One region of the Streptomyces sp. NBC_00341 genome, then DNA from elsewhere that is predicted to be linked to it. Evidence: riboswitches for the same ligand, from Rfam matches in the RefSeq annotation. Region 1 holds a riboswitch; the other holds the start of a gene.
The links. Region 1 has a riboswitch for glycine ahead of gcvT (glycine cleavage system aminomethyltransferase GcvT). Riboswitches for the same ligand answer to the same signal wherever they lie in the genome.
Positions count from the first base shown of each region.

Region 2: another riboswitch for glycine. It lies ahead of gcvP (aminomethyl-transferring glycine dehydrogenase); the one in region 1 lies ahead of gcvT (glycine cleavage system aminomethyltransferase GcvT).

Region 1 is NZ_CP108002.1:6,354,607-6,359,846, reverse strand. Features, by position in the region: gene OG892_RS28750 (enhanced serine sensitivity protein SseB) at 46-816, opposite strand; gene OG892_RS28745 (AAA family ATPase) at 856-1,536, opposite strand; glycine riboswitch at 1,693-1,785, shown strand; gene gcvT (glycine cleavage system aminomethyltransferase GcvT) at 1,927-3,051, shown strand; gene gcvH (glycine cleavage system protein GcvH) at 3,144-3,521, shown strand; gene glyA (serine hydroxymethyltransferase) at 3,542-4,798, shown strand; gene OG892_RS28725 (L-serine ammonia-lyase) at 4,968-5,240, shown strand, end outside.
Region 2 is NZ_CP108002.1:1,185,430-1,190,669, forward strand. Features, by position in the region: gene OG892_RS05180 (hypothetical protein) at 1-239, shown strand, start outside; gene OG892_RS05185 (DUF5999 family protein) at 555-761, shown strand; gene gcvP (aminomethyl-transferring glycine dehydrogenase) at 859-3,744, opposite strand; glycine riboswitch at 3,938-4,034, opposite strand; gene OG892_RS05195 (PRC-barrel domain-containing protein) at 4,148-4,516, shown strand; gene OG892_RS05200 (DNA polymerase IV) at 4,441-5,240, opposite strand, start outside.

The DNA of each region.
Region 1 (5,240 bases):
ACGCCATGGTCCGCCGCCGTCACCCCCCGGTGCGGCCGGGCCGCGCTACTCGGCGGGGCGCTGGAAGAACGGCCGGATCCGCGCACGCATCCAGTCGGCGACCGGGTCCTGCGCCACGTCGAGCAGGACCAGGTTGACCGGCCACGGCGGCTCGACGCGGCCGAGCGCCAGGCCCAGCGCGTCCATGGGGGCGTTGCGCCCCGCGCCGTCCCAGGTCGAGAACTCGACGCCGACGAAGAGGACGGGGTCGCCGCCCTCGATGCTGGCGAGGGTCCTGCGGGCGCTGAGCACGACACCGCTCCGGGCGAACTCGTCGGCGGCGGCGGCGAGGAAGTCGACGGGCTCCTCCTTCCAGTCCGGCTCGTAGAGCCGGACCCGGCCACCGCTGGCCGGTCCGTCGAGCACACTGCGTCCGGCCCGGCAGAGTTCGGCCACGGCGGGCGGCGGGAGCGGCATGCCGACGGCGCCGCCCGGATTCACCGCCAGGCCGAGCTGCGGGGGCAGTCCCCGGGCGAACTCGACGGCGGGCGCCACGGTGAAGGACATATGGGTGCCGACACAGCTGAGGAACTGCTGCTCGGAGCTGAACACGGGGACGTACACCCCGCCGTCGATCTCCAGCGTGGGCAGGTCCAGGTCGGTGGAGTCCGGCCCGCCGCCGTTGGGCAGGGGCACCCAGAGGTGGCTGCGCCCGAGCACCTCCACGAGCCGGCCGCCCGCCTCCGGGCTGCCGAGCGAGGCGCCCAGCACTTCTTCTAGCTCATTGGCCGGCCATCCGCCCTGCGGGTGGATGGGGTCGTGCGCCGGAGTGTCCACTGCGTTACCTTTCTCGCCCCCGTCTCGTGCAGCAAGAGGTTAGGGCCTTTCGTCCGCGAAGGTGATCCGGGTCAGCAGCGCCGCCGCCTCGCGGTCCAGCAGGACCGCCGATACGCAGCCGAGCGGCAGCAGTCCCGTCTCGGTGTCCCGCAGCAGCCTCCGCAGCGCCCTGCGGTGCCGGGCGAACGCGTATCCGGAGACGCCGCGCCCCCGCTCGACCTGCCCGGCCCGCGCCGTCTGCGGGCTGACGTCGAGCAGGACGAGGTGCAGGACGCGGCCGCGCCGCCGGGCGTCGCGCGCCAGCCAGCCGCGCACCCAGGACTGGGTACCGCAGTCGTGGACGACGACGGAGACGCCGGAGCGCAGCACCCGCCACAGCCCCCAGTAGTGGGCGACGCGGACGAGCGGGCGGTAGAGGGCGTAGGGGACTGAACGCGGCAGCAGGGCGGCCCAGCGGTCCCTGGTGTCCTGGGAGTCGATGACGTGGGCGGACACGGTCCGCCCGATCAGGGTCGATTTGCCGCTGCCCGGCAGTCCGGAGACCACCACCACATCGCCGGCCACGAAGTGCAGGGCGCGCGGGCTGTGCCCGGCCCGGTCGCGCAGGTCCCGGACGACGGGTCCGCGCGGGCCGCACGCCTCCCGGGCCGGCGCGCCCGGCTGTGCGGGCAGTGCGCCGTGCGCGGCCCCCGCGGTCGTCGCGTACCGCTGCAACGTCATCGCCATCCCCCTGTCGGCCGACCCACACCTGCCAAGAAGTGTAAAGAAAAGGTAATGCGGCACAAGCGCGCGACCCGCCGGATCCGGTGGGGTACCGGCGCCCCACTGACCGCAGATGCGTGCGATGATGACCCGGCCAACTGCATAAAGGCCGCTTGAATCCGCGCGGGAGAGTTCCGGCCACCGGCCGGGCGCCGAAGGAGCAAGATCCTCCCTTGAATCTCTCAGGCCCCGTACCGCGTGGATGAGGCAGATCTGAAAAGCGAGTCGCCCCGCGGCTCCACCCAAGGTGCAAGCCGAACCCCTCAGGGGCCTCTCGGCGAACCTCTCAGGTTCCGATGACAGATGGGGAGGGATCGTCCTCGTCGTCATGCCCTGGGAGCCATATCCATGAGCACCGCCCCCCGTCTCACCGCCCTCGATGCCCTGCACCGTTCGCTCGGCGCGACCATGACCGACTTCGCGGGCTGGGACATGCCCCTGCGGTACGCCAGTGAGCGCGACGAGCACATCGCCGTGCGTACGAAGGCCGGCCTCTTCGACCTCTCCCACATGGGCGAGATCACCGTCACCGGTCCGGCCGCCGTGGACCTGCTGAACTTCGCACTGGTCGGCAACATCGGCACCGTCTCGGTGGGCCGGGCCCGCTACACGATGATCTGCGCCGAGGACGGCGGCATCCTGGACGACCTGATCGTGTACCGGCTGGAAGAGACCGAGGCCCCCGAATATCTGGTGGTCGCCAACGCGGGCAACGCGCAGATCGTGCTGGACGCGCTGACCGCCCGCGCCGGGGGCTTCGACGCCGAGGTGCGCGACGACCGCGACGCGTACGCGCTGCTGGCCGTCCAGGGGCCGGAGTCCCCCGCCATCCTGGCCGCCGTCACCGACGCGGACCTGGACGGGCTGAAGTACTACGCCGGGCTGCCCGGCACGGTCGCCGGGGTCCCCGCGCTGATCGCCCGTACCGGCTACACCGGCGAGGACGGCTTCGAGCTGTTCGTCGCCCCCGGCCACGCCGAGCAGCTGTGGCGGGCGCTGACCGAGGCCGGCGCCTCCCGCGGCCTGATCCCGTGCGGGCTGTCCTGCCGCGACACGCTGCGCCTGGAGGCGGGCATGCCGCTGTACGGGCACGAGCTGACCACCTCCCTCACTCCGTTCGACGCCGGTCTCGGCCGGGTCGTGAAGTTCGAGAAGGAGGGCGACTTCGTCGGCCGCAAGGCCCTGGAGTCCGCCGCGGAGCGCGCCGAGACCGCCCCGCCCCGCAAGCTCGTCGGCCTGGTCGCGGAGGGCCGCCGGGTGCCGCGCGCCGGATTCCCCGTCGTCGCCGGCGGCCAGGTCATCGGCGAGGTCACCTCCGGCGCCCCGTCGCCCACCCTCGGCAAGCCGATCGCCATGGCGTACGTCGACGCCGCGCACGCCACGCCCGGCACCGAGGGCGTCGCGGTGGACATCCGGGGCAGCCACGAGCCGTACGAGGTCGTGGCGCTGCCGTTCTACAAGCGCCGGAAGTAACGGCCGCCCGCGTCCAGAAGTGACGCAGTCGCGTCTCACACCGTAAGACCATCGTTCATCAGCACTCCCCCGCGTACAGGAGAATTCAGGTCATGAGCAACCCCCAGCAGCTGCGGTACAGCAAGGAGCACGAGTGGCTGTCGGCCGTCGAGGACGGCGTGGCCACGGTCGGCATCACGGAGCACGCGGCCAACGCGCTCGGTGACGTCGTCTTCGCCCAGCTCCCGGAGGTCGGTGACACGGTGACCGCGGGCGAGACCTGCGGCGAGCTGGAGTCGACCAAGTCGGTCAGCGACCTGTACTCGCCGGTGACCGGCGAGGTCACGGCCGCGAACCAGGACGTCGTGGAGGACCCCTCGCTGGTGAACTCCGCACCGTTCGAAGGCGGCTGGCTGTTCAAGGTGCGCGTCACGGAGGAGCCGGCCGATCTGCTCTCCGCCGACGAGTACACCGCGTTCTCCGGCAACTAAAGACCCCAAGGGACCACCTGATGTCGCTTCTCAACTCCTCCCTCCACGAGCTGGACCCGGACGTCGCCGCCGCTGTCGACGCCGAGCTCCACCGTCAGCAGTCCACCCTCGAAATGATCGCCTCGGAGAACTTCGCTCCGGTCGCGGTCATGGAGGCCCAGGGCTCCGTCCTGACCAACAAGTACGCCGAGGGCTACCCCGGCCGCCGCTACTACGGTGGCTGTGAGCACGTCGATGTGATCGAGCAGATCGCCATCGACCGCGTCAAGGCGCTCTTCGGGGCCGAGGCCGCGAACGTGCAGCCGCACTCCGGCGCACAGGCCAACGCCGCCGCGATGTTCGCGCTGCTGAAGCCGGGCGACACGATCATGGGCCTGAACCTGGCGCACGGCGGTCACCTGACCCACGGCATGAAGATCAACTTCTCCGGGAAGCTCTACAACGTGGTCCCGTACCACGTGGACGAGACCGGTGTCGTGGACATGGCCGAGGTCGAGCGCCTCGCCAAGGAGTCCAAGCCGAAGCTGATCGTCGCCGGCTGGTCCGCCTACCCCCGCCAGCTGGACTTCGCCGCCTTCCGCCGCGTCGCGGACGAGGTCGGCGCGTACCTGATGGTCGACATGGCGCACTTCGCCGGTCTGGTCGCCGCGGGCCTGCACCCCAACCCGGTGCCGCACGCCCACGTCGTCACGACCACCACGCACAAGACCCTCGGCGGTCCGCGCGGCGGCGTGATCCTCTCCACCCAGGAGCTCGCCAAGAAGATCAACTCGGCGGTCTTCCCCGGTCAGCAGGGCGGCCCGCTGGAGCACGTGATCGCGGCCAAGGCGGTCTCGTTCAAGGTCGCGGCGGGCGAGGAGTTCAAGGAGCGCCAGCAGCGCACCCTGGACGGCGCCCGCATCCTCGCCGAGCGTCTGGTGCAGCCGGACGTCACCGAGGTCGGCGTCTCCGTGCTGTCCGGCGGCACGGACGTGCACCTGGTCCTGGTGGACCTGCGCAACTCCGAGCTGGACGGCCAGCAGGCCGAGGACCGGCTCCACGAGCTGGGCATCACGGTCAACCGGAACGCCATCCCGAACGACCCGCGACCGCCGATGGTCACCTCGGGCCTGCGGATCGGCACGCCGGCGCTGGCCACCCGCGGTTTCCAGGCGGCGGACTTCACCGAGGTCGCGGAGATCATCGCGTCCGCCCTGAAGCCGTCCTACGACGCGGACGACCTGAAGGCACGCGTCGTCGCGCTCGCCGAGAAGTTCCCGCTGTACCCCGGCCTGTAGTCCGGACCTGCACATTTGCACATCGGGGCGGGGCACCACGCACACTGAAAGGTGAGCGGGGTGCCCCATCCCTTGCCCCCCGCTCTTGCCCCCGCTCTTCGGGCCGACCCGGCCCGTACCGCACCACCCGGCAGACAACGGCGTCTACCAGCGCTTTGAGGAGTCACCCGTGGCCATCTCGGTCTTCGACCTGTTCTCGATCGGCATCGGCCCGTCCAGCTCCCATACGGTCGGCCCGATGCGCGCGGCCCGCATGTTCGCGCGCCGGCTGAAGAACGAGGGCCTGCTCGCCCACACCGCCTCGATACGCGCCGAGCTGTTCGGCTCGCTCGGCGCCACCGGCCACGGCCACGGCACGCCCAAGGCCGTGCTGCTCGGCCTGGAGGGCGAGTCCCCCCGCACCGTCGACGTCGAGACGGCCGACGACCGGGTCACCGAGATC
Region 2 (5,240 bases), 5.2 Mb from region 1:
ACTACCAGCCGAGGCTGCTGTCCATTCCCGAGCTCTACATGCTGGCGCTGTGGCTGCACGAGGACACCGAGGCCGACGCGTCCACCGGGTCCCCCGCCCCGGCCGATCTGCTGGTTCCACTGGCTCCCGCCCCTCCGGGCATCGCGGCACACCGTCCGCACCAGGTCGCCGATCTGCTTCCCGTGATCACCACCCGCATCACGCCCGGCCCCGGCCCCCTGCTCGGCTCCCCGGCCTGACCTCCGGCCGCCCCCCACTTCACTGTGCCCCGCCTCCGATTCCGGTGGCGGGGCACAGCGCGCGGGGGCGCATCCGCGCCCCATCCGGACTAGCCCCATCCGGCCACCCCGAACCACCCGAAGTGACAGGGCAGTTGCGTTGAACCGTCCGGGCGGGTGATGCGTCATGAGAGGAGAAGCAGCGCTGCCGCGAAATCCCTGCGGATTGACGCCCGTGGGGCAACACTGGGACCGGACCGATCGATACGGGGGGCGGCCATGAACACCACTTCAAGCCGCAGGACACTCAACTCAACGCAGCGAAAGAACCCAGCCATGTGTCAGCACCAGCCACCCTGCCCCACAGCCGACTCAGCCGACCGGGAAGCAGCCCGCCCGGTGGCGCACCATCCGGAACAGGGCTGGAGCCTGCTGTGCAACGGCGTCCTGCTCTTCGAGGACACCGGTGAGCTGCTCCCGGACGGGCAGATCATCGCGCCCCACCGGCCGCTGGGAACGGGCCGGGTGGTGAAGGCCGCCTGACCGCGGCAGATACGGGGAGGGGCCGGCCCGGAGAGATCTCCGAACCGGCCCCGACGCAGTCGCGCGTCATACGGCGACGTCCATGACGTCGGTCCCGTCAGTTGTCGTACTCGTCCAGCGGCGGGCAGGAGCAGACGAGGTTGCGGTCACCGAACGCACCGTCGATCCGGCGCACCGGCGGCCAGTACTTGTCCGCGGCGGTGACCCCGGCCGGGAAGACCGCCACCTCACGGCTGTAGCCGTGCGCCCAGTCCCCGCCCAGCGCGGCCGCCGTGTGCGGGGCATTGGCCAGCGGGTTGTCGTCCGCGCTCCACTCGCCGGAGGCGACCTTCTCGATCTCGCCGCGAATGGCGATCATCGTGTCGCAGAAGCGGTCCACCTCCGCGAGGTCCTCGCTCTCGGTCGGTTCGATCATCAGCGTGCCCGCGACCGGGAACGACATGGTCGGTGAGTGGAAGCCGTAGTCGATGAGCCGCTTGGCCACGTCGTCGATGCTGACACCGGTCGCCTTGGAGATCGGCCGCAGATCCACGATGCACTCGTGCGCGACGAGCCCGGCCGGGCCGTTGTAGAGGATCGGGTAGTGCGGCTCCAGCCGCTTGGCGATGTAGTTCGCAGCGAGTACGGCGACCTGCGTCGCACGCTTCAGACCCTCCCCGCCCATCAGGCGTACGTACGCCCACGAGATCGGCAGGATGCCCGCGGAGCCCCACGGAGCGGCCGAGATCGGGCCGACCCCGGTCTCCGGACCGGCGGCGGGCTGCAGCGGGTGGTTCGGCAGGTACGGCGCCAGGTGCGCGCGCACACCGACCGGGCCGACGCCGGGGCCGCCGCCGCCGTGCGGGATGCAGAAGGTCTTGTGCAGGTTCAGGTGCGAGACGTCGCCGCCGAAGTGGCCCGGCTTGGCGAGGCCGACCAGCGCGTTGAGGTTGGCGCCGTCCACGTACACCTGACCGCCCGCGTCGTGCACCTCGGCGCAGATGTCCGCGACGTGCTCCTCGAAGACACCGTGCGTCGACGGGTAGGTGATCATGAGCACGGCCAGCTCGTCGCGGTGCTGCTCGATCTTGGCGCGGAGGTCCTGGATGTCGACCTCGCCGTCGTCGGCGGTCTTCACCACGACGACCCGCATACCGGCCATCACCGCGCTGGCCGCGTTGGTGCCGTGCGCGGAGGACGGGATCAGGCAGACGGTCCGCCCCTCGTCACCGTTGGCACGGTGGTACGCCCGGACGGCCAGCAGCCCGGCGAACTCGCCCTGCGAGCCGGCGTTCGGCTGGATGGACACCGCGTCGTAACCGGTGACCTCGGCCAGCCGCTCCTCCAGCTCACGGATGAGCGTCAGGAAGCCCTGGGCCTGCTCGGCCGGCGCGAAGGGGTGCAGCGCGCCGAACTCGGGCCAGGTGATCGACTCCATCTCTGCGGTCGCGTTCAGCTTCATGGTGCAGGAGCCGAGCGGGATCATGCCGCGGTCCAGCGCGTAGTCGCGGTCGGCGAGCTTGCGGAGGTAGCGCAGCATCGCGGTCTCGGAGCGGTGCTGGTGGAAGACCGGGTGGGTCAGCACGTCGTCGGAGCGCAGCAGCTGCTCGGGCAGCGCGTCGGCGGCCGTGGCGTCCAGCGCCTCGATGTCACCGCTGACACCGAAGGACGCCCAGACGGACGCGATCTCCGTACGCGTGGTCGTCTCGTCACAGGCGAGCGAGACGAGATCGCCGTCGACGAGCCGCAGGTTCACGCCGCGCTCACGGGCGTCGGCCACGACCTCCGCGGCCCGGCCGGGCACCCGGACGGTGAGCGTGTCAAAGTGCGAGCCGGTGACGACCTCGACGCCGCCGGCCCGCAGGCCCTGCGCGAGGATCGCCGCGTAACGGTGGGTGCGCCGCGCGATCGTCCGCAGCCCGTCGGGGCCGTGGTAGACGGCGTACATGCCGGCCATCACGGCGAGGAGCACCTGGGCGGTGCAGATGTTGCTGGTGGCCTTCTCACGGCGGATGTGCTGCTCGCGGGTCTGCAGGGCCAGCCGGTACGCCTTGTTGCCGTCGGCGTCCACGGAGACGCCCACGAGGCGGCCCGGCAGGCTACGGGCGAACTTCTCGCGCACGGCCATGAAGCCGGCGTGCGGTCCGCCGAAGCCCATCGGCACGCCGAAGCGCTGCGTGGTGCCCACCGCGATGTCCGCGCCCAGTTCGCCGGGCGAGGTGAGCAGGGTGAGCGCCAGCAGGTCGGCGGCGACGGTGACGATCGCGCCCAGCTCGTGGGACCGCTCGATGACGGGCCGCAGATCGCGCACGGCACCGGAGGCGCCCGGGTACTGCAGCAGTACGCCGAAGACGCCGCGCTCGGCGATCTCCGCCGGGATGCCGTCGGCCAGGTCCGCGACGACGACCTCGACACCGGTCGGTTCCGCGCGGGTCCGGATCACGGCGACGGTCTGCGGGAGGGCGTCGGCGTCGACCAGGAAGACGCCGTTCTTCACCTTGCCTACGCGCCGGGCCAGCGCCATCGCCTCGGCGGCGGCGGTGCCCTCGTCGAGCAGCGAGGCACCGGAGGTGGGCAGCCCGGTCAGATCCGCGACCATCGTCTGGAAGTTCAGGAGGGCCTCGAGGCGGCCCTGGGAGATCTCCGGCTGGTACGGCGTGTAGGCCGTGTACCAGGCGGGGTTCTCCATCACGTTGCGCAGGATCACCGGCGGGGTGAACGTGCCGTAGTAGCCGAGCCCGATCATCGGGGCCAGCACCTGGTTGCGGTCGGCGAGCGCCCGCAGTTCGGCCAGCACCTCGGCCTCGGTGCGGGCCGTCGGAAGCCGCAGCGCCTCGGTGCTCCGGATGACATCGGGCACCGCGGCCGCGGTCAGCTCGTCGAGCGAGCCGTAACCGACCTGGGCGAGCATCTTCGCCTGCGCCGCGGCGTCGGGACCGATATGACGCTGCTCGAACGGGATTCCCTGTTCGAGCTGGGAGAGCGAAGTGCGACGGGGGGTCATGGTGGAGGCCTCCTGGTCTGTCACGACCTGCGAGGGGCACCGCGGCGCGGGGTGCCCGAACGGCCTCCCCCTCTGTCATCTCAACCTGAGAGCTTCACCGGTGCCACTGCGCGCACCGGCTTTCACCGTCGGTGAGGGAGGGACCCACTCGGCACACATGCCGTGCGGAACCCGCCCTGCTTTCCAGAGTGACCTCGTCCGTGCGGTACGGGGGCCTGAGAGATTCCGGGGAGGATTTGCTCCTTCGGCGCCTCCGGATTCGCTCCGGAGGACTCTCCCGCACGGGGTAAGCAGCCGCCCCCAGCCTACCAGCGGGGTACCCGGCGCAGTTTTCGAGTGGCCAACCCCACGGATCTGCACTTCTGTGGTTCCTGTGGAGTACCCGCGACCAGTGGGAGGGACCGTGCAGACCGACATCGATCCGCGCAGCCTGATCGGCCGCAAGGCCTTCGACCGCGAGGGCACCAAGATCGGAACCGTGGACGAGGTGTACCTCGACGACGCGACCGGTGTGCCGGAGTGGGCGGCGGTGCGCACCGGACTGTTCAGCCGGGACGCCTTCGTCCCGCTGGAGCCCAGCGAGTTCGTCAAGGACGTGCTTCGCGTCCCCTTCGACCGCACCCTGATCAGGGACGCACCCGACTTCGGGGTCGGCCGGCACCTCTCGCCGGAACAGGAGCTCCAGCTCTACCGGCACTACGGTCTGGACTCCCCGCCAGAGGAGACCGCCCCTGACCGGGACTTCGGCAGGCTGGCCGGCCAGGACGAGTAGTCGGCCGGGTCCCGCACGAGCGGCAGCGGATCGGCGGGCCGGAGTGCCGGATCGTCGATGCGGAACGTACGCACCCGGCCGGGCGCCGATTCCGGCTCCTCGAAGCGCACCGTGACCCGGCCGACCCCGCTGCCCTGCACCCAGCCGTGGCCGTGGGCGTCGTGCCGCACGTCGTGTCCGGCCGGCCAGCGGCGGGCCGCGAGCTGCTCGGCGCTCTCCTGTTCCGGCTCCCCCGGCTCCGGCCGGCCCTCGTCCGTTCCCGCGTCCCCGCCGGTCTCCGCACCTCCGGCCTGCCCGGCGGCGGCAAGGTCTGCGGCGAGCCCGGCCGCGGCGCGCTCGTCGGCCGCCTGCGCGAACAGGTCCTCCTGGGTGTAGTCGGCCAGCCCGGTGACGCCCACTCCCAGCAGCCGCACTCCCCCGGTGGTGTCCACGGACTCCAGGAGCCGCGCCGCGGCCTCCCGGACCACCGTGGGGTCGTCGGTGGGCCCGCGCAGCGTCTCGGAGCGGGTCAGGGTCGAGAAGTCGTAACGGCGCACCTTCAGCACCACGGTCCTGCCCGAGCGCTCCGCCGCGCGCAGCCGCTGGACACATCGGTCGGCGAGCCGCTCGACCTCGCTCCTGACCCGGACCCGGTCGTGCAGGTCCATGTCGAAGGTGTCCTCGACCGAGACCGATTTCGCGTCGCGCTCGGCCACGACCGGCCGGTCGTCGTGGCCGGAGGCCA